2 regions of the Arthrobacter sp. GW460-12-1-14-TSB2 genome follow, and region 1 is predicted to be linked to the other one. Evidence: riboswitches for the same ligand, from Rfam matches in the RefSeq annotation. Region 1 holds a riboswitch; the other holds the start of a gene.
What was found. A riboswitch is a leader RNA that binds a small molecule or an ion and turns the genes downstream of it on or off. The one in region 1 is predicted to bind S-adenosylmethionine.
Positions count from the first base shown of each region.

Region 2: linked by a shared signal. The riboswitch ahead of AC07YR_RS15930 (bifunctional o-acetylhomoserine/o-acetylserine sulfhydrylase) and the one ahead of AC07YR_RS17690 (aminotransferase class V-fold PLP-dependent enzyme) in region 1 are both predicted to bind S-adenosylmethionine.

Region 1 is NZ_JBWKYC010000016.1:95,544-110,556, forward strand. Features, by position in the region: gene AC07YR_RS17685 (class I SAM-dependent methyltransferase) at 1-735, opposite strand, end outside; gene AC07YR_RS17690 (aminotransferase class V-fold PLP-dependent enzyme) at 826-2,238, opposite strand; SAM riboswitch class IV at 2,274-2,387, opposite strand; gene hisN (histidinol-phosphatase) at 2,606-3,418, opposite strand; gene rsgA (ribosome small subunit-dependent GTPase A) at 3,483-4,598, opposite strand; gene aroA (3-phosphoshikimate 1-carboxyvinyltransferase) at 4,588-5,964, opposite strand; gene AC07YR_RS17710 (DoxX family protein) at 5,971-6,519, opposite strand; gene AC07YR_RS17715 (sigma-70 family RNA polymerase sigma factor) at 6,879-7,688, shown strand; gene rsrA (mycothiol system anti-sigma-R factor) at 7,685-7,945, shown strand; gene AC07YR_RS17725 (50S ribosomal protein bL37) at 8,069-8,143, opposite strand; gene AC07YR_RS17730 (PadR family transcriptional regulator) at 8,227-8,850, opposite strand; gene AC07YR_RS17735 (DUF4097 family beta strand repeat-containing protein) at 8,851-9,678, opposite strand; gene AC07YR_RS17740 (serine hydrolase domain-containing protein) at 9,756-11,015, opposite strand; gene AC07YR_RS17745 (GDSL-type esterase/lipase family protein) at 11,153-11,752, opposite strand; gene AC07YR_RS17750 (multifunctional oxoglutarate decarboxylase/oxoglutarate dehydrogenase thiamine pyrophosphate-binding subunit/dihydrolipoyllysine-residue succinyltransferase subunit) at 11,944-15,013, opposite strand, start outside.
Region 2 is NZ_JBWKYC010000013.1:129,157-134,451, reverse strand. Features, by position in the region: gene hutI (imidazolonepropionase) at 1-88, shown strand, start outside; gene AC07YR_RS15945 (histidine phosphatase family protein) at 96-776, opposite strand; gene AC07YR_RS15940 (CPBP family intramembrane glutamic endopeptidase) at 862-1,629, shown strand; gene AC07YR_RS15935 (VOC family protein) at 1,791-2,429, opposite strand; SAM riboswitch class IV at 2,591-2,706, shown strand; gene AC07YR_RS15930 (bifunctional o-acetylhomoserine/o-acetylserine sulfhydrylase) at 2,776-4,092, shown strand; SAM riboswitch class IV at 4,184-4,299, shown strand; gene metX (homoserine O-acetyltransferase MetX) at 4,312-5,295, shown strand, end outside.

The sequences.
Region 1 (15,013 bases):
AAGTCCGATGGTGTCCGCCGGGGAATGGCCCAGGTGCTCGTGGAGGTACCAGTCCAGGTTGTGGCGGACCTTTGCGCGCGTACTTTCGCCGGCCGCGAGGTAATAGCTGCGGGACTTTGCCAGTTCGACGATGTCTCCGGTGGTCACTGAGTCTTCCCAGCGTGTCAGGTGGCTCTCAAGCCCGGCAAACTCCGGCCCGATTGCGGGACGGAAGTCCGGCTTGTGCACGTCCCCTGCATGCATGATCCGGGACAAGCGGTGGACCCACGGGACGGACGTATCCAGCTGATTCCACACCAGTCCCAGCACGCCGGCAGGGCGGAGGATGCGGGACAGTTCGGTGCTTGCCAGGAGGGGATCGCACCAGTGCCAGGCCTGGGCAACAACGACGACGTCGAACGCCGCGTCCGGGAGTCCGGTTGCCTCCGCTGTGCCCTCCGTCGCTGGAACTCCCGGCAGGACGAGGCGCAGTTGGGCGAGCATGTCCGGTGAAGGATCCACCGCGGAGACTGCCAGCCCGCGCTGCACCAGCAATGCGGTGTACTTGCCCGTCCCCGCCCCAATGTCAGCGGCGTCGGACACTCCGGCCATCCCGCCGACGCTTTCGATCAGCCAGTCCGCAGAGTCGCCAGGGTAGCTTGGGCGGACCCGGTCGTAGTGTTCACCGCCGTCCTGGAAGCTTTGGCCGAGCTCGTGCCGGCGCTGGTGGTGCAGTTTGGGGCCTCCCCGTGCCACGTGCAATCTCCTTCGGGCAGGCTGGAATTCTTACCCCTCGAATTTACCGCACAGACCGTGTCCCCAGTCCTCGGGCCTCAGGCCCAACGCTCAGTCGTCGGTGCAGGGCGCCGCGCCGGCGGTGCCGGGGGTATTGGGCGCCCATTCCGGGTAGCTGCGGGTGTCGTTGGCCGGCACCCAGCGGCCGGCGTCCACAACGTAGTCCCAGCCCAGGCCCGTGCGGCGGAGTTCCTCAATGCCAGCGAGCAGGCGCTGGGCGTCCTCCAGCCGGGATCCGACGCCGAAGCTTGCGCGGAGCGAGCCCGAGGGCAGTCCCAGCCGCTTGAGCAGCGGGTGGGCGCAGAAGCGGCCGTCCCGCAGGCCCACGCCGTGTTCGGCGGAGAGGTAGGCCGCAACAAGGCCCGCGTCGTAGCCGGCGACGGAGAAGTTGACCACCCCGATGGTGTCATTGGTGTCGCTGAAGATCTGGTGCACCGTGACGCCGTCGATCCTCTGCAGCCCCTCCACGAGGAAGGACCGGATGGCGGTCTCGTGGGCGTGCCACAGCTCCTGTTCCAGAGCGCCGATGACCTGCGTGGCGCGGGCAAGGGTGGCGGCGCCGAGCACGTTGGGCGAGCCGCCCTCATGCCGTGCCGGTCCCGTGGCCCAGCTGACGGAATCCAGCCGGGCCTCGCGGACCGCTCCGCCGCCTGCCAGGTGGGGGGTCCCGGCGTCGAGCCAGTCCGGCCGGCCCACGAGGACGCCGGAGCCGAAGGGTGCATACAGCTTGTGACCCGAGAAGGCGAGGTAGTCGACGTCGTCCGCTGCGATGTCGATGCGGCGGTGCGGGGCCAGTTGCGCCGCGTCCACCACAATCCTTGCGCCGTGTTCGTGCGCCAAAGCGGCCAGTTCACGGATCGGAAGGATTTCGCCGGTGACATTGGAGGCGCCGGTGACGGCCAGCAGGCTGATGTCACCCTGCCGGAGTTCAGTGCGCAGGCTCTCCAGGGTTGCCTTCAGGGTGGACGCGGCAACCACGCTGCGGTGCGGCACGCCCTGCCAGGGGAGCAGGTTGGCGTGGTGCTCGATGTCCAGGTAGAGCACTTCACCGGTGTGGCGGCCGTCCGCCACCGGCAGGCAGCCCGCCAGCAGGTTCAGGGAGTCGGTGGTGTTCCTGGTGAAAATGACGGAATCGTCCGGCCTGCCGCCCACGAAGCCGCGGACGATATTCCGCGCGTTTTCGTACACGGACGTGCTGATCTGCGAAGCGTAGCCCGCGCCTCGGTGCACGCTGGCGTAGTACGGCAGGATTTCGTTGAGGTAGGCCGAGACGACGGACAGTGCCGGTGCCGACGCGCCGTAGTCCAGGTTCGCGTAGCGGACGTGGCCGCCCTGGATCAGCGGAGCCTGGATCTCCGCGCCGGTGACGGCCGAGAGGGGGCGCCGGGCGACGCTGAACCGTTCATCCAGACGGGCTGGGGCGGGGGCGGTTCCGGAGTTTGCGGGGAACGTGGCAGTAGTCATGGGGACCTCACTGTAAAGGGACCCCTCACTCCGGGGATCCGCGCTTGCCGGGTCCGTTCCGGACCGGCCTGGTCGTCACCCGGGGCACCCCACCGCGAATGGAGGGTTGCCGGCCAGCAAACCGGGGTTTAGCGCTGGCACTCGTGACCTGTTTCGAGATTAGGACATTGACAGCGCCGCGGGAAAGTTGCGGCAATTATTAAGCACTTTGTTACGCGAGGCAGAAGAATGGCGTTGCGGCCGAACAAACGACGGCGGACGCACCCTTGGGAGGGGCGTCCGCCGTCGTTTATTCGGCACTGCGTTCATTCGGCGCTGCGTTGATCTGCCGCCCTCGCGCCTAGCGACCGGGGGGGTGCGCTGCGCGTCAGAGGAGGTCGTCGAGGTCCGGGTTCAGGCGCTTGAGGACCTCCGAATGGAGGATCGAGTTGGTGGCGAGGGCATTCCCGCCGAAGGGGCCGTCCACTCCCTCCAGCGAAGTGAAGCGGCCGCCGGCTTCGGTGACAATGGGCACCAGGGCGGCCATGTCGTAGAGGTTCAGTTCTGGCTCGCAGGCGATGTCCACGGACCCTTCGGCCACCATGCAATAAGACCAGAAGTCGCCGTAGGCCCGGGTCCGCCAGACGTCCTCCGTGAGGCCCAGGAATTCATCCAGGTTGCCGCGTTCCTTCCAGCCGCTAAGGCTCGAGTAGGAGAGGGAGGCGTCCGAGAGCTTGGACACGTTCGAAACCTTCAGCCGGGTGGCTGCCGCAAGCGACCGTCCCATGTAGGCGCCAGCCCCTTTAGCGGCCCACCAGCGCTTTCCCAGCGCCGGTGCGCTGACCAGGCCGACCACCGGCTCGCCCTCATCCACGAGGGCGATCAGGGTGGCCCACACCGGCACGCCGCGCACGAAGTTCTTGGTGCCGTCGATCGGATCGATGATCCAGCGGCGGGAACCGTGCCCGGAGCTGCCGAATTCTTCGCCGAGGACGGCATCCCGCGGGCGGGAACGGGACAGCTGGCCGCGGATGGACTCTTCAGCTGCTTTGTCAGCATCCGTGACCGGGGTCAGGTCCGGTTTGGTTTCAATCTGAAGGTCCAGCGCCTTGAAGCGGCTCATGGTCTGGGAGTCGACAGAGTCAGCCAGTACATGGGCGAGGCGCAGGTCGTCGTTGTAGCTCGAAGCGGGTTGGGTCATGGTTCCAAACTACCGTCTCTGTGGCCGGCCGGGCGGGATGTCAGGTCCTTGGCCCCTCTGCCTGCTACGAAACGATGCCGAGTTCCTTCGCTTCCTGCGCTTCCATCCGGGGATCGGTGCCGAGCAACCGCCGCAGGGACGCGAGACGCGCCGCGCCGGACGGCCCTGCGTGTCCTTCGGCCACCCAGGCGTCCACGCCGCAGTTGACGGCGGATGCATCATGCTTGCAGCCGCGTTCGCAGGCATCCGTGCCGGGTTCGAGATCGGGGAACGAACGCAGGATCCGGTCCGGATCGACGTGGGCAAGGCCGAACGACCGGATACCCGGGGTGTCAATAATCCAGCTTCCGGCGGGCGCGTCACTGATCCGCAGGGCCAGTGCCGACGACGACGTGTGCCGTCCCCGTCCGGTGACGGCGTTGACTCCTCCGGTGGCCCGCTCAGCGCCGGTCAGGGCATTGACCATGGTGGACTTCCCCACGCCCGAATGCCCAAGCATGACGGTGACCTTGCCGTCGAGGTGTGCACGGAGCTGCGAGACGGCGTCGCTGTCGAGGCGCGCGGACAGCCCGTCGTCCGAGCGGGCATCGATGCCGGAGGCGGCGGCGTCGGCGGTCCGGCTGATGATGACCGGGAAATCAAGGTGCCGGTAGTTGGACAGGAGCTCGGTGGGATCCTTGACGTCTGCTTTGGTGACCAGCAGCAGCGGCTCGATGCCGGCGTCGTAGGCCGCCACCAGGGCGCGGTCGATAAATCCTGTGCGCGGTTCCGGATTGGCGGCCGCGACCACCACCACGAGCTGGTCCGCATTCGCCACGACCGCCCGCTCAATCGGATCCGTGTCGTCGGCGCTGCGCCGCAAAAGGGTGCGCCGGTCCTGGATCTTCACGAGCCGGGCAAGGGTGTCGGGCTCTCCGGAAACATCACCCACCAGGGACACGAAGTCCCCGGCCACTACCGGCGAACGGCGCAGCTCGCGCGCCCGCGCGGCGACCACGATGCGTTCGTTGCCGCTGTCTTCGCCCACCACCGCCGTGTAGCGCCCGCGGTCCACCGTGATGATCCGGCCGGTCACGGCGTCGTCATGGCTGGGCCGGTCCTTGGTCCGTGGACGCGTACCTTTCTTGTTGGGACGGACCCGGATATCGGACTCGTCCCATGTACCGGTGCTACGCCCCACTGGCCTGTTCCGTCTGCCGGCCCGGCTGTGGTGCCAGCATGGCTTCCCACAGCTGCGGGAAGTCGGGCATCGTCTTGGACGTGGTGCCGATGTCTTCAACCTCGACGCCGGGAACGGCGAGGCCGAGGATGGCCCCGGCGGTGGCCATCCGGTGGTCGGCGTAGCTGTGAACTGTTCCGCCGTGGAGCTTTGCAGGCCGGATTATCAGGCCGTCGGCGGTTTCCTCAGCGTCCCCGCCCAGGCGGTTGATTTCCGTGACGAGTGCGGCAAGCCTGTCGGTCTCGTGGCCGCGGAGGTGCGCTATGCCGGTCAGCCGCGACGGGGTTGTTGCCAACGCACACAACGCTGCCACGGTCGGTGCCAGTTCGCTGGTGTCGGCGAAGTCTGCGCCCTTGATTTCCGGTCCGCCCGTCACGGTGAGTGTCCCGTCGGTCAGCGTGACCGTGGCGCCCATCGCAGCCAGGATGCTGCGCCACAGGTCACCCACCTGCGTTGTGGGCGCGGGCCAGTTGGGGATGCGGACGGTACCGCCGGTTGCCAGCGCCGCGGCGAGGAAGGGGCCCGCGTTGGAAAGATCCTGTTCAATGCGGCGGTCGAAGGCCCGGATCGAGCCCGGTGCCACCACCCAGTGGTTGGGGACGGAATCGTCGACCGACACGCCGACTTCGCGCAGTACGGCCACGGTCATATTGATGTGGTCGAGGCTGGGGACCGGCTTGCCCACGTGCTCAAGGTGCAGGCCCTCGGTGAAACGCGCTCCCACAAGGAGCAGCGCCGACACAAACTGCGATGAGGCGCTTGCATCAATCACCAGGTGGCCGCCGCGCACTTCGCCAGTGCCGGCCACCGCGAAGGGAAGCGATGACGGCCGGGTTCCGTCGGCGGCCCGGACATCGACGCCGAGGGCTGCCAGCGCCTCGATGATGGTGCCCATCGGCCGCTTGCGGGCGTGCGGGTCGCCGTCGAAGACTGTGGCGCCGCTGCGGAGGGCGGCCGCAGGGGGAACGAAGCGCATCACCGTACCCGCGAGTCCGCAGTCGATGGCGGCATCCGCCGCCGTCGCGTCCGGGGCGAGGGGAGTGATTTCAAGGTCGGGCCCGAATGAGCCGTCCCCCGGGACTTCCCGGATTCCGGCACCCAATTGGCGGAGTGCCTGGATCATTAAGGCCGAATCGCGGGAGTGCAGGGGTGCACGGAGGCGGGACGGCCCGTCGGCCAGGGCAGCAAGGACCAGGTACCTGTTGGTGAGGGACTTCGAACCGGGGACGGTGACTGTGGCGTCGACCGGCGCTTCGGCGAACGGTGCGGGCCAGGTGTCGTCCGCAACCGGCGCGGACGGTACTGGGGCGGGGGCAGTGCCTGTCATTCGTGCCTATGCTTTCACGGCGTGGTCCACGGCCTTGCGGACTGCTTTTTCGGCCTTATTGAGATTCTTGCTGGTGGTCTTCCGGGCGTCTGCAGCCAGGTGGCTGGCACCCTTGCGGGCGTCGGCGGCCAGATGCTCGGCCCGCCAGGCCAGGCTCGGCTTGCCCGCGGTGTCCACGGACGCAAGCAGTACGCCGCCGGTGAGCGTGACGTTCTTCAGGAGCTGGGTCCGCCGCGCGTCCCGGCCTTCCTTGGTGGTGATGTCGGCGCTGCGCCACTCGACGAAGGCGTTCAGCGCTGAAATGACGGCGAGTACGGAGGCTGCGAGCCGGGCCGACTTGCCCATGGCGAACAGCACGCCAGCGCCCACTTGAGTGCCTCCAATGACGCGTGCCAGTACTTTTTCGTTGGTGGCGAACGGGAGGGAATCCGCTGCCCGGCGCAACAGCGGCGACAGCTGCGTCGCAGTGTCATCCGCGTTCTTTAGCTTGTCCAGGCCGGCGAGAACGAAACTGGAGGCCAGCATGGGCCGGGCGAGAATGCGGACTAACGACATGAATTTCCTCCTGGGTGGACGAGCCGCGGAACATCTGCGGGGGAACCGGTTCTAGTCTTGCACTTTTGCGGAATATTTGCCCGCCGGCAGTGGTTATGGAAAGCAGGTCCCGATGAGTCACGGGCTGTGCTTGGCCACGGCCTAAGGCGCTTGCGGACGCCGGGCGGCTGAACGCTGAATGCGTTCGCACGGGCGCCTCCAGGATGGACGCCGACACAAGGACACAGAGCGGAGATGAAGCTTTGACATTGGTTAGGGACAGCGCGGAACTCCTTGCGCCGTTTGAGTTCTCGGGGCGTGATGAGGCTGGCGGGCACCCGCCGGTAGGCCCGGGACGTGTCACAGTAGACTTGAAGGCAATGAGCACCATTGATCCGGCCGTTGCGGCCATATACGAGGCTGCCGGTAACGAGGCCAAAAACAACAGCAGGCATCCGGCGGACGCCGGGGCCAGCGCGGACGCTGCAGCCAGCGCGGACACCGGGGTGAGCCCTGACGTCGGGACAAGCCCGGACGGCGCGCGGTCCGCGGAGGCGGAGGTCGACGTCGTGTCCGAGACCCCCGAGCAGCGCAGGCTGCGGTTTGAACGCGACGCCATGCAGTACGTCGACCAGCTGTATTCGGCCGCCATGAGGATGGCACGGAATCCCGCCGACGCTGAGGACCTGGTGCAGGAGGCCTACACCAAGGCTTTCTCGGCGTTCCATCAGTACAAACCGGGAACCAACCTCAAGGCGTGGCTCTACCGGATCCTCACAAACACGTACATCAACCTCTACCGCAAGAGGCAGCGTGAGCCGCTGCAGTCGAACTCGGACACCATTGAGGACTGGCAGTTGGCGCGGGCGGAATCGCACACTTCGTCCGGCCTGCGTTCTGCCGAAGCGGAAGCGCTGGACCACCTTCCGGATTCCGATGTGAAGCGGGCGCTGCAGGCGATTCCGGAGGAATTCCGCCTCGCGGTGTACTTTGCCGACGTGGAGGGGTTCGCGTACAAGGAAATCTCAGACATCATGAACACCCCCATCGGCACTGTGATGTCCCGGCTTCACCGCGGCCGCAAAATGCTGCGCGACATGCTTGCGGACTACGCCGCAGAGCGGGGTTTCAAAGCCGCAACCGATTCCGGTGCCGCGGCCGAAAGCACAACACAGGAGAACAGGAAATGAGCGACTGCCAGGGACTGGGCGATTGCGACGATGCCCGGATGCAACGTATTTACGAATATCTGGACGGTGCGCTGACACACAGCGACATCGCCGAGATCAAGGATCACCTGGACGGTTGCCCGGAGTGCCTTGAAGAGTACGATCTCGAGTGCGTCATCCGCAAGGTGGTCAAGCGCTCCTGTACGGAAGCCGCCCCGGAGAACCTGAAGAACGCCATCCTGGACCGGATCCATTCGATCCGTCCTGTCGAGGCCTAGCTCCGCCCGAAACCCGGCCGGACGGCAGCTGACCCCGATTTCACGGCATTAACGGCGAAGGGCCCCGGAAACCATGTGGTTTCCGGGGCCCTCTGCTTTAAAGCTCATGTTCCAAACCGTAGCTTAGGTGTTGGGGCGCTTCCCGTGGTTCGCGCCGCCACGCTTACGGTCACGACGTTTACGTGCACGCTTGCTCATAGCTGGCCTCCTTAATCTTGGTACTCAAAAGAGCTGCCCTCAAGTCTCCCACATCACGCGACGGCCCGCGAACCGGGGCCCGCTCAATGACTGCCGGCGTTCAGCGAGTTGCGGATCGATATTTCGGCCTGGTCCAGCACCGTCCGGATCGTCTCGAGCGTGACGCCGCTGATTGGTGCAGCGCTGGCCTTTACCCGAAGCTCCACACGCAGGTTGTCCCTGAACGACTGCACCAGCATTTCCGCCTCTTTGAGCGTGCGGTCGCCTTCGGGCGTGTGCCGGGTACCGCGGTCCGGGAACCCTGCGGAACGCGCAGACGACCGCGCGGCCTCGGCAGTGGCGGCAAGGTCGGCCCGGAGCCCGCGCATGTTGACGCGGATATCCTCCCGCAGATTGTCGGCCAGCCGGCGCACCGAGGCGGAAATGTCATTCTCCACGCCGGCCAGTTCGTCCCGGCGCCGGTTGAGCTCCACTAGGCCGGCTTGGGTGATGCGGTAGTTGGTGCGTCGCCCCTCGGCTTCCGTGGCCACGAGCCCTTCTTCTTCCAGCTTGCCGAGCCGCGGATAGATCGTCCCGGCACTGGGGGAGTAGGTCCCCCCAAAGCGTTCGCTGAGGGCTTTGATGAGTTCGTAGCCGTGTTTGGGGCCCGACTCCAGGAGGGAAAGCAGGTAGAGGCGAAGCGCGCCATGGGCGAAGACCGGAGGCATCTAGGCCTCCGTTTCGGTGTCCGCAGGCGACAGGCTGTGGATGATGGACGTCTTTCCGGAGACGGAGTTGGTTCGCACAATCATCAGCTGCGCATCCGGGCCGGCAATCGTCTGGACCTTGCCGCCCGGATGGACGTACTTCTGGTCGTCGATGACCACGGTGCCGCCGGCGGACTTGGCCACGACATCGACTCCGACGTCCTGGGGAAGCCGGACGGTCAGGTCGCCCGACACCGAATTGGCCCCGAAGTCGTGGGTGAAGCCGCGGAGGTCGAAGCTCATGTCGCCGCTGACGGTGTTGGCGCGGATGTTGCTGAACCGGCCGGACGCGGTGACTTCCCCGGAAACGCTCTTGGCGGTTAGGACGCCCTCGTGGTTACGGGCGATGACTTCGCCGCTGACCGTGTTGACGTGGAGTTCGCCGCTGGTGCCGTCCGCCATGACGGATCCGGAGACGGTGTTGAGCTTGGTGTGGCCGCTGATCCCGGAGACGAGGCCGTCCCCGCTGACCGTGCCGGCCTCCACTTCCACGCCCGCCGGCAACGCAATGCTGATGACCACGGAGTTGGTGCTGCTGTTGTTGACCGTGTCCATCAGGTTCTTGAACCAGCCCTGGGCGCCCTGCAGTTGGTGCCGAACCTCGAGTCGCCCGTTGACCAGGGTGACCGTCAGCGGATCCCCGTGGATTTCGGATACTTCGATCCGCGTGACCTCCTCGGCGTGGGTGACCACATCGAACCGTCCCCGGATGATTCCGAGCTTGAGTGACCTGACGCCGTCGACGTCGATCGTCTGCGGACCGGTGACGGTCCAGGTGTTCTCGTCCACTGCGCCTCCATATTGCGATATATCGTGAATATGATTTGACGATATATCGCGTCTTGCCCAAAAGCAATAGACGCTGGCTAGCGGTAGATCTTTCCGATGAGGGTCCGGGCGATCGTGGTCGCCGGATCCCTGCCATCCGGCGTCGGGGCCAGGTTCGTCCAGACGACGAGGGTGACCTGGGCGGCAGGGTCATGGCCTGCGAAGGTGTTGAAGCCGGGCAGTTCGCCGGTATGCCCGAAGAGTTTCCCGAATTTGGCGATCCCCAGCCCGTAGAGAGCCCCTCCAGGGTCGTCGGCCTTGACCGGCTGGGGACTGTCCAACCGCAGTTTCTGCAGGGCGGGTCCCAGGACCTTTCCGCCGCCGAGTGCCTCCGCCCACGTTGCGAGGTCTTCCGCGGTCGAAATTCCGGACCCGGCGGCCCAGGCCCACGAGGGGTTCATGGCTGTCTGGTCCGTGGGCAAGAGGGTTCCGTCAGCGGCAGCCTTTTGCATGTCCGCGGGAAGGGCAGGGTCGTTGAGCGTCAGCACGTTGTTCCCGTACATGTACCCCTGCGGATGCGGTTCCGGAATGGCGTTGGACGATTGCTCCGGAAATACGGATCCGGTCAGTCCCAGCGGTGTGAACAGCCTGTCCCGGAACGCCGCAGTGAGCGGCTTGCCGTCCAGGGCTTCCGCGATCAGGCCGAGCAGCACCGTGTTGGTGTTGGAATAGTGGAAGCCCTCGCCCGGAGCGAAATACGGCGGATGGCGGAAAGCAACGGCGAGCAGTTCTTCGGGGGGCCATGCCTTTCCGGGATCGGCATCGAGGACCTGGTTTACTTCCAGTGCCTCGGTGTAGTTGTAGAGTCCGCTGCGCATCGTCAGCAACTGTTCGATGGTGATGTTGGCGCCGTTCGGCACGTCCGGACGGTAGTCCGCCACCGGGTCGTCGAGCTCTATCTTCCCTTCCTGGACCAGCTGCAGGATGACAGTGGTGGTCCAGGTCTTTGTGACGGAGCCGATCCGGACGTGGTCCGCCGGCGTCACGGGATCGGTTCCGCCGAAGCTACGCACGCCGTATGCGTACGTGACGTTCCCAGCTGGGGTCCGCAGGAGCATTACCGCGCCGGGGACGCGCAGTTCCCGGGCGGCATCCCTGAAGGTCTGTTCCAGCGCCGCCTGGTCGAACTCCTGCAGCCCGTCGTTGGACGAAGCTGCCGGGGAGGAGGCTGCGGCGGAGGGGGAAGGCGAAGACGGGGCAGGAGCCGGGCCCGCACTGCAACCTGCCACAGCAAGCATCAGCGCTACGGCCAGCGCTGCCGGGGCGGGGGAGCCCTTGGGGATTCCGGGAACGTTCATGGACCCACAACCTTTTGTCGACGGCGTTATGGGCCCATTGGGTCACGGGCGGGACTGGGGTGTCAAGCACCCCGAGCACGTGCGCATCTGTTTCGATGCAGCACCCCGAGCGGGCAAAGCCGCCCGGGCTTCCGGATCTACTCCGGGGCAGCGATACCGAGCCACTGGAACCAGCCGCGGTGCAGCACCAGCCAGGCCATCAGCCCGTAGCCGGCCTGTCCCGGCGTTCCGCCGTTGGCTGCCAGATCCTGCCGCCACTGCTCATGGTTGAGCAACGGGGAGAAGGTGTCCACGTACAAGTGCTTGCGCCGCGTGGTGACATCGGCGAAGGCCGTATTCAGTTCCCCCAGCCGGCGGTTCTGCGAGGGGTCAAGTGACGGCGGCGGACCCACCACAAAGACTTCGATCTTGTTCTGGGACGCGGAGTCCAGGATATTGGCAAGGTTCAGGCGGCTGCGGGCCGTGGACAGGCCAAACTCGAGGTCACGCCCGCTCAGGCCGATCACGAGCCGGTTTTCGTGGTTGTTGCCGAAGCGGCGGCCGGCCTCGTCGAGCCAGCGGGCGGCCAGGCCCTCGGTGCCTTCCTGCGGGCAGGGGAGGGGATAGCACTCAACGGTGATGCCGTCCTGCGGAGTGCGGGCCAGCACGCGGCCCAGCCAGCCGAGCGCACGGGGATCGCCCAGGCCGGCCAACAGTTCATCTCCAACAGCCGCAATCCGCAGCTTCCTGTCTTCCACGACTACCTCTTTACCTCAATATGCAATTGGTTCAGCGTTCCATGGAAAGGGGCTGCCAGCCAACTCCGCGACCCGCGTTGGGGAGCGCCGGCGTCGGTCAGCACCTGCGTCGGGCAGCGCCGCCCCTTCCATTAAGCAGCGCTGCCCGGCCGGAGTCGTGAATGTCGAGTTCCGGCCGGGCAGCGTCCAAGCTACTTCCGTGCGAACGCCTGCTTGAGGAGGGCGTCCTGCTCCGCAGCGTGCCGCTTCATGGAACCGGCGGCCGTGGAGGCCGAAGCCGGACGGGATACCAGCTTGACCCGGCGGTCGAGCGCCTCGGGCAGGTTAAGGCCCATGAACGGCCACGGTCCCTGGTTGGCCGGTTCGTCCTGTGCCCACACCACGTCGGCGTTGGGGTACTTGGCGAGCTCGGCGGCGATTTCAGCGGCGGGCAGCGGGTAGAGCTGCTCGACGCGGACGATCGCCGTGGTCTTGTCGCCGGTCTTCTGCCGCGTGGACAGGAGATCGTAGTACAGGCGGCCGGACACCAGCAGCACACGCTCAACGGCATCCGCCTGCAGCTGCTCGTGCTCTCCGATGACAGGCTTGAAGGCGCCGGTGGTGAAGTCCTCCACGGAAGACGCTGCGGCCTTCAGGCGGAGCAGCTGCTTCGGCGTGAAGATGATGAGCGGCTTCCGCGGCCGGCTGTACGCCTGGCGGCGCAGCAGGTGGAAGTGCGAGGCCGACGTCGTGGGGTTGGCCACGATCATGTTTTCTTCGGCGCACATCTGCAGGAACCGCTCGATCCGGGCGGATGAGTGGTCAGGGCCCTGGCCCTCGTAGCCGTGGGGCAGCATGAGCACCAGCGAGGAGCGCTGGCCCCACTTCTGCTCGGCCGAGGAGATGAACTCGTCGATGATGGTCTGCGCACCGTTGACGAAGTCACCGAACTGCGCTTCCCACAGCACCAGGGCGTCAGGGCGTTCGACGGAGTAGCCGTATTCGAAGCCCATTGCAGCGTATTCGGACAGCAGGGAGTCGTAGATCCACAGCTTGGCCTGGTCATCGGAGAGGTTGCCCAGCGGCAGCCACTCATTGCCGTTGGCGCGGTCGTGGAACACGGCGTGGCGCTGCACGAAAGTGCCGCGGCGCGAGTCCTGGCCGGCGAGCCGGACGGGAACGCCTTCCATGATGAGTGAGCCGAAGGCGGCGATCTCGCCAAAGCCCCAGTCGATGCCGCCTTCGCGGGACATCTGTTCGCGCTTCTCCAGCAACTGCTTGAGCTTGGCGTGGACCGTGAAGCCCTCGGGAATCTCGATGTGGGCCTTGCCGATGCGCGCCAGGGTCTCCGGGGAGATTGCGGTGGACGCCGGCGCGTTGATGCCGGAGTCGGACTGCTGGGCGCTGGGCCGTTCGATATCGGACACGGCTGCTGAATCCGCGGTGATGATCGGGATCGGAGAGGTCTGCGCAGCATGGGTCTCCGCGAAGACGCGTTCCAGGCGTTCCTGGTAGTCGCGGAGCAGCTGCTCGGCTTCTTCCTCGGTGATGTCTCCGCGGCCGATCAGCGATTCGGTGTAGAGCTTGCGTACAGAGCGCTTGGCTTCGATCAGGTTGTACATCAGCGGCTGGGTCATCGAGGGGTCGTCGCCCTCGTTGTGCCCGCGGCGCCGGTAGCAGACCATGTCGATGACAACGTCCTTGTGGAATCGCTGGCGGAACTCGTAGGCGAGCTGGCCGATGCGGACCACGGCCTCCGGGTCATCGCCGTTCACGTGGAACACCGGAGCCTGGATCATCTTGGCGACGTCCGTGGAGTAGGTGGAGGAACGCGACGAGGAGGGGGCGGTGGTGAAGCCCACCTGGTTGTTGACCACCACGTGGATGGTTCCGCCGGTGCGGTATCCGCGCAGCTGGGAGAGGTTGAGCGTTTCCGCCACCACGCCCTGGCCCGCGAAGGCAGCGTCGCCGTGCACCATGATGGGGAGCACGGGGAAGGCCTCGCCCTGGTCCAGGCGGTCCTGCTTGGCGCGGACGATGCCTTCGAGGACGGAGTCCACTGCCTCGAGGTGCGAGGGGTTGGCGGCGAGGTAGACCTTCGTCTCCTTGCCGTTGTCCGAGGTGAACGTGCCCTCGGTGCCGAGGTGGTACTTGACGTCACCGGAGCCCTGCACGGAGCGCGGGTCCTGCGTGCCTTCGAATTCGCGGAAGACCTGGGCGTAGGTCTTGCCGGCGATGTTGGTGAGCACGTTCAGGCGGCCGCGGTGGGCCATACCGATCGCCACTTCGTCGAGATCGTCGTCGGCCGCATCGGAGATGATGGCGTCCAGCAGCGGGATCAGCGATTCGCCGCCCTCGAGCGAGAACCGCTTCTGGCCCACGAACTTGGTCTGCAGGAACGTTTCGAAGGCTTCCGCGGCATTGAGCTTGGACACGATGCGCAGCTGCTCTTCGCGGCTGGGCTTGGAGTACGGGTGCTCCAGCTGGTCCTGGAACCACTTGCGCTCGGCCGGGTCCTGGATGTGCATGTATTCGATGCCGGTGGTGCGGCAGTAGGCGTCACGGAGCACGCCGAGGATATCGCGGAACGCCAGCATGGGCTTGCCGCCGAAGCCTCCGGTGGGCCACTCGCGGTCGAGGTCCCACAGGGTCAGGCCGTAGGTGAGGACGTCCAGGTCCGGGTGCTTCCGCTGTACGTATTCCAGCGGATCGGTGTCCGCCATGAGGTGGCCGCGGACGCGGTAGGAGTGGATCAGCTGCTGGATCCGGGCGACCTTGTTGATTTCGTCGGCCGGGTCCACCTGCAGGTCCGGGCTCCAGCGCACGGGCTCGTACGGGATGCGCAGGGACTCGAAGATCTCGTCGTAGAAGTTCTGCGCACCGAGCAGGAGCTGGTGCACGAGCTTCAGGAACTCGCCGCTGCCGGCACCCTGGATGACGCGGTGGTCATAGGTGGAGGTCAGCGTGAGGACCTTGCTGATGGCGTTGTGCGCGATGATCTTCTCGCTGGCGCCCTGGAACTCGGCCGGGTAATCCAGTGCGCCGACGCCGATGATGGCAGCCTGGCCCTTGGAGAGGCGGGGCACGGAGTGCACGGTGCCGATGCCGCCCGGGTTGGTGAGGGAGACCGTGGTGCCGGAGTGGTCATCGGCGGTCAGCTTGCCGTTGCGGGCGCGCTTGATCAGGTCTTCGTAGGTGTGCCAGAACTCGGAGAAGTTGAGGGTCTCCGCCTTCTTGATGTTCGGCACCATAAGCAGGCGCGTGCCGTCCGGCTTGGGCATG
Region 2 (5,295 bases), on a different contig from region 1:
TAACGCCCCGTCTGCCACCCACCTGGCCTATCGGCCGGGCATCCCGCTGACCCACGCAGTCTGGCGGGCTGGCGTCCGCGCCCGCTAAGGGTGCATCAGAAGACCATAGGCGGTGCGTCCAGCACCGTTTCGTCGACGCGGCGGTCCTCCCACTGGCTGAAGGGCTTGTCCAGCTCGAACTTGCCCATCCGGGTGCGCACCAGGGTCCGCACCTCGGCGTTGTCCGGGTTGTTGAGTGACTCGAAGTACTCCACGGACCAATGGAACCAGCGCATGCAGAAGAGCCGCATGGTGAGCCCGTGCGTCACGAAGAGCGCGTTGCGGGCGTAGTCCGGCCGGGCCCAGTGCCGGTGGAGGGTTTCCATGAAGGAGGAGATCCGGTCGTAGACATCCGAGCCGGATTCGCCCTCACGGAACCGGTAGAAGAAATGGCCGTACGCGTTGCGGAGTTCCTTCTGGTCCTCGATGTCCCCGGCGATCTGGAAGTTCGCCCAGTCCTGCTCCCGGAGTCGCGGCTCCTCGATGACCCGTTCAGTGAGCGGGCCCAGGTTGAGCGCTTCCAGGGTCTGGTATGCCCTGAGGTATGGCGACACGTAGACACACACCTGCTGCCCGTCCAGCTCCCGGCGGATCTGCTCGCCGGCGGCCTGTGCCTGTGCCACGCCGAGGTCCGTGAGCGGTATCCGGTAATCCGGGACCCTGTTGTAGATGGAGGTGTCGGCATTGGCAGCGGACTGGCCGTGCCGGATCATGATGATTTTGTCGGGCGCGCTCATAAATTCCTAGCATAGGCCCCGGGCCGCCCCGCTCCGGTGAGGCGGCGGACAGGAAAGAACCAGCAAGTGCAGGCAAGATAGGAACATGCTGGTTCCCTCCCGCCGTCGTCTGCGGATCGAAGTCTGGATTGTCCTGGGTCTGTCGCTGGGGCAGTCCGCCGTGTATTCGGTGGTGCAGCTGCTCGACAAGCTGACGCGTGCGCCCCTGGCGGAGGGTACGTCCACCCTCAACCGCTCGCAGAGCAGCCGCGAATACTTCGACCTGACCTACCAGTTGCTGGACATTGTGTTCGCCCTCGTGCCGGTGGTCCTGGTGATCTATTTCCTCACGGAACACCGGCGGGCGGGGGAGTCCGGCGCTTCGGCGTTCCGCAAACTCGGCTTCAACTTCGCCCGCCCGGGGAAGGACCTGCTGCAGGGGCTGGGCCTGGCAGCGCTGATCGGCATCCCTTCCCTGGGGCTGTACGCGGCCGGCCGGGCGCTGGGCATCACCACCGCCATCATCCCCAGCGCGCTGGACGCCTACTGGTGGACCATTCCCGTGCTGATCCTCTCCGCAGTGCGGCACGGGATCGTCGAGGAAGTCATCGTGGTGGGCTACCTGCTGGACCGGCTCGGGAAGTTCGGGTGGAGCATGCCGCTGGCCATCTTCGCAAGCTCCATGCTCCGCGGCAGCTACCACCTCTACCAGGGCTTCGGCCCGTTCATCGGCAACGCCGTCATGGGTGTTGTTTTCGCCTGGGTGTACACGAAGACCCGCCGCGTCATGCCGCTGGTGATCGCCCATGCGCTGCTGGACATCGTGGCTTTCGTCGGCTTCAGCCTGTTCGGCAAGGCGATCGGGCTGGGTTAGATCGGGCTGGGTTGGCTCGGGCTCGATTAAAAGGATTCGGCCGCTATCGGTGGGTGGCGTCGTTGGCACCCGCTGATAGCGGCCGAAGTTTATGGTGTGGCACCGTTAAGGGGCAGCAGGCTGCCGCGTGGTCCCTTGCGGTTCCACGTTGTGGAACCGGGTCAGATGGTTACTGCCCCGGAAGCGGTTTCGAAGGTGACGGAGAGGATCCCCGGTGTTCCCTTCGGGGCGATCCATTCGACGGCCACATCTTCCAAAGGCTTCTCGACCGGTTGACCGAGCCACTCCGTGACGCGTTCGGCCGAGCCCGCGATGGTGAGGCTGGACATCTTAACGTTGCTTGGGTAGGCGTTGGACGGGTGAAGCTCCGGGTCGCCTTCCCACTTGAGCATGTACGGAACCTGCGGGTCTGCAATGAGGCCCAGGATGCCGATCTGCTTCCAGACGAGTTCGCGGCCGTCGGGGAACTTGCGGTTGCCGTTGACAGCCGATCGGCCGAGGCGTTCTTCGAACGGTGCCAGGTCGTCCACTTCGACGCACCAGCCCATCCAGCCGCCGCCGGCTGCGGAGCGTGCCCGGACAGCCTGCCCGAACGGAGCCTTGTCGGAGGCCGGGTGGTCCAGGACCTCCACAACCTCCAGGTATTTGTGCCCGGCCAGCGGGATAATCATGTTGCGGGTGCCAAAACGGGGGTGTACCCCGCCCTTCACGGCTTCGACGCCGAGGGCGGTTGCAATACGTTCGGTGGTGGCAGCCAAGCCATCTTGTTCACAGGCGTAAGAGACGTGATCCATGCGCATGCCCTCATCTTGGCACTTTGTGATGGAGCTCTCAGCTAAGGGTGGCCTTACCAAGATGGGATGTCATGGCGGGCCGGCCTGAGGCCCGTGAAATCACGCCGCTGACGTCCTTCGTCACAAAGCTGTTCACAGGCAATCCGCCGTTCCTAGACTGGGGGCCAGGTCATGAGCGCCAGCATCAAGCCCCGGCTAGCTGGCCGGCAACCCTCGTTCCGCGGTGGGGTGCCCCGGGTGAAGACCGGGCCCTCCGGCAACCGCCGGGCGGCAAGCGCGGCACCAGTCCGGTCAGGGCATGTCCAGCATGTCCTGCAGGGCAGAGGTGCCCTTCCTCAGAAGGAGCTCTCCGATGTCCAACGCATGGTCATTCGAAACCCGCCAGATCCACGCCGGCCAGGAGCCGGACAGCGCCACCGGCGCCAGGGCACTGCCTATCTACCAGACGACGTCGTTCGTGTTCCCGAGCGCCGAAAGCGCCGCCAACCGCTTCGCGCTGGCCGAGCTGGCGCCCATCTACACCCGCATCGGCAACCCCACCCAGGACACGGTGGAACAGCGCGTTGCCAGCCTGGAAGGTGGCCTGGCAGCGCTCCTGCTCAGCTCGGGCCAGGCTGCCGAAACCTTCGCCATCCTCAACGTGGCCGAAGCCGGCGACCACGTGGTGGCCAGCCCCAGCCTCTACGGCGGCACGTATAACCTCCTGGCCCACACCCTGAAGAAGTTCGGCATCTCCGTGACGTTCGTCGAGGATCCGGACAACCTCCAGCAGTGGAAGGATGCCGTCCGGCCGAACACCAAGCTCTTCTTCGCCGAGGTGGTCTCCAATCCGCGCCAGGATGTCCTGGACATCGAAGGCGTGTCCCGCGTTGCCCACGAGGCAGGCGTCCCGCTGATCGTGGACAACACGTTGTCCACTCCGTACCTCATCCGGCCGCTGGAATGGGGTGCCGACATTGTGGTGCACTCGGCCACGAAGTACCTCGGCGGGCACGGCAGCGCCATCGCCGGCGTGATCGTGGACTCCGGCAACTTCGACTTCGGAAAGGACCCGGAGAAGTTCCCGGGCTTCAACACGCCGGACCCCACCTACAACGGCCTTGTCTACGCCCGCGACCTCGGGGCGGACGGTGCACTGGGGGCGAACCTGTCCTACATCCTCAAGGCCCGCGTCCAGCTGCTGCGCGACCTCGGTTCGGCGGTATCCCCGTTCAACGCCTTCCTCATCGCCCAGGGGCTGGAAACCCTGAGCCTGCGTGTGGAGCGGCACGTTGCCAACGCGGTGACCGTCGCCGAGTGGCTGGAGTCCAGGGACGACGTCGAATCCGTCGCCTATGCGGGCCTGCCGTCCAGCCCCTGGTACGAGCGCGGCCGCAAGTATGGACCCAAGGGCACCGGCGCGATCGTGTCCTTCAACATCGCCGGCGGGGCCGAGGCAGGCAAGCGGTTCGTGGACGCCTTGGAGCTGCACTCCCACGTGGCAAACATCGGTGACGTGCGCTCCCTGGTCATCCACCCGGCGTCGACCACGCACAGCCAGTTGACGGCAGAGCAGCAGGCCGTGGCCGGTGTGACCCCCGGCCTGGTCCGCCTCTCGGTGGGGCTGGAGCACATCGACGACATCATCGCCGACCTCGACGCCGGTTTCCGCGCCGCCAAGGGCGACTGACCAGTACGGCTCCCGGCGTCCACGACGCCGGGAGTCATATTGATGTCACATTCTTAGCCATTGCGGCGACGCATTTCGTAGACTCTTTGAAGGTCATGAGTGCCAGCGACAGCCCCGGCTTGCTGGCCGGCAACCCTCCTTCCGCGGCGGGGTGCCCCGGGTGAAGACCTGGCCTGCCGGCCAGTTGGCGGCGGGCAAGCGCGAAGAAGAGGTCCTCAGATGACGATTGCCGTCACCCGCAGCGGTGTACCCGAAACAGATACCCACGCAGTGGATGCAACCACAGGCAACACCACGGATACAACGACAGGCAACAACACGGATACCAGCACGGTGGACACCGCCGTCCCTGACGGTACGGTCAAGTTCCTCAGCGTTGGCGGGCTGGAGCTGGAGGCCGGCGGCTTTCTGCCGGACGTAACGCTTGCGTACGAAACATGGGGCACGCTGAACGCGGACCGTTCCAACGCCGTGCTGGTGCAGCACGCCCTCACCGGCACCACGCACGTCACCAGGGGTGCCAGCGACGAGGAAGGCTGGTGGGAACAGCTGGCCGGACCCGGAGCCCCCGTTGATACGGACAAGTACTTCGTGGTCTCCATCAACATCGTCGGCGGCTGCTACGGTTCCACCGGTCCTTCCACCCCGGCCCCGGACGGTAAGCCGTGGGGTTCGCGCTTCCCCCTGGTGACCCTGCGGGACACAACGGCGGCCGAGTCCCGGCTGGCGGATGCGCTGGGGATCGAGAGCTGGTACGCGGTGTTGGGCGGCTCCCTGGGCGGAGCCCGGGCACTGGAATGGGCCGTGAGCTACCCGGACCGCGTCCGGCGCTGTGCCGTGATATCCATTGGAGCCAGCAGCACCGCCGAGCAGATCGCTTTTGCCCAGGCCCAAACCCTCGCCATCCGCCAGGACGTCAACTTCAACGACGGCGATTACTACGGCGGCCCGGAGCCGGAAGCCGGCCTTGCCCTGGCACGCAGGATCGCACACATCACCTACCGCTCCGCGTACGAGCTGGAGACCCGGTTCGGCCGCAACGCCCAGAGCAGCGAGAGCCCGCTCGAAGCGGTGTCGCTGGGGGACCGCGGCCGCTACCAGGTGGAGAGCTACCTCGACCACCAGGGCACCAAGCTGGTCCGGCGCTTCGATGCCAACAGCTACATCGCCATCACCGAAGCGCTCATGAGCCACGACGTGGGC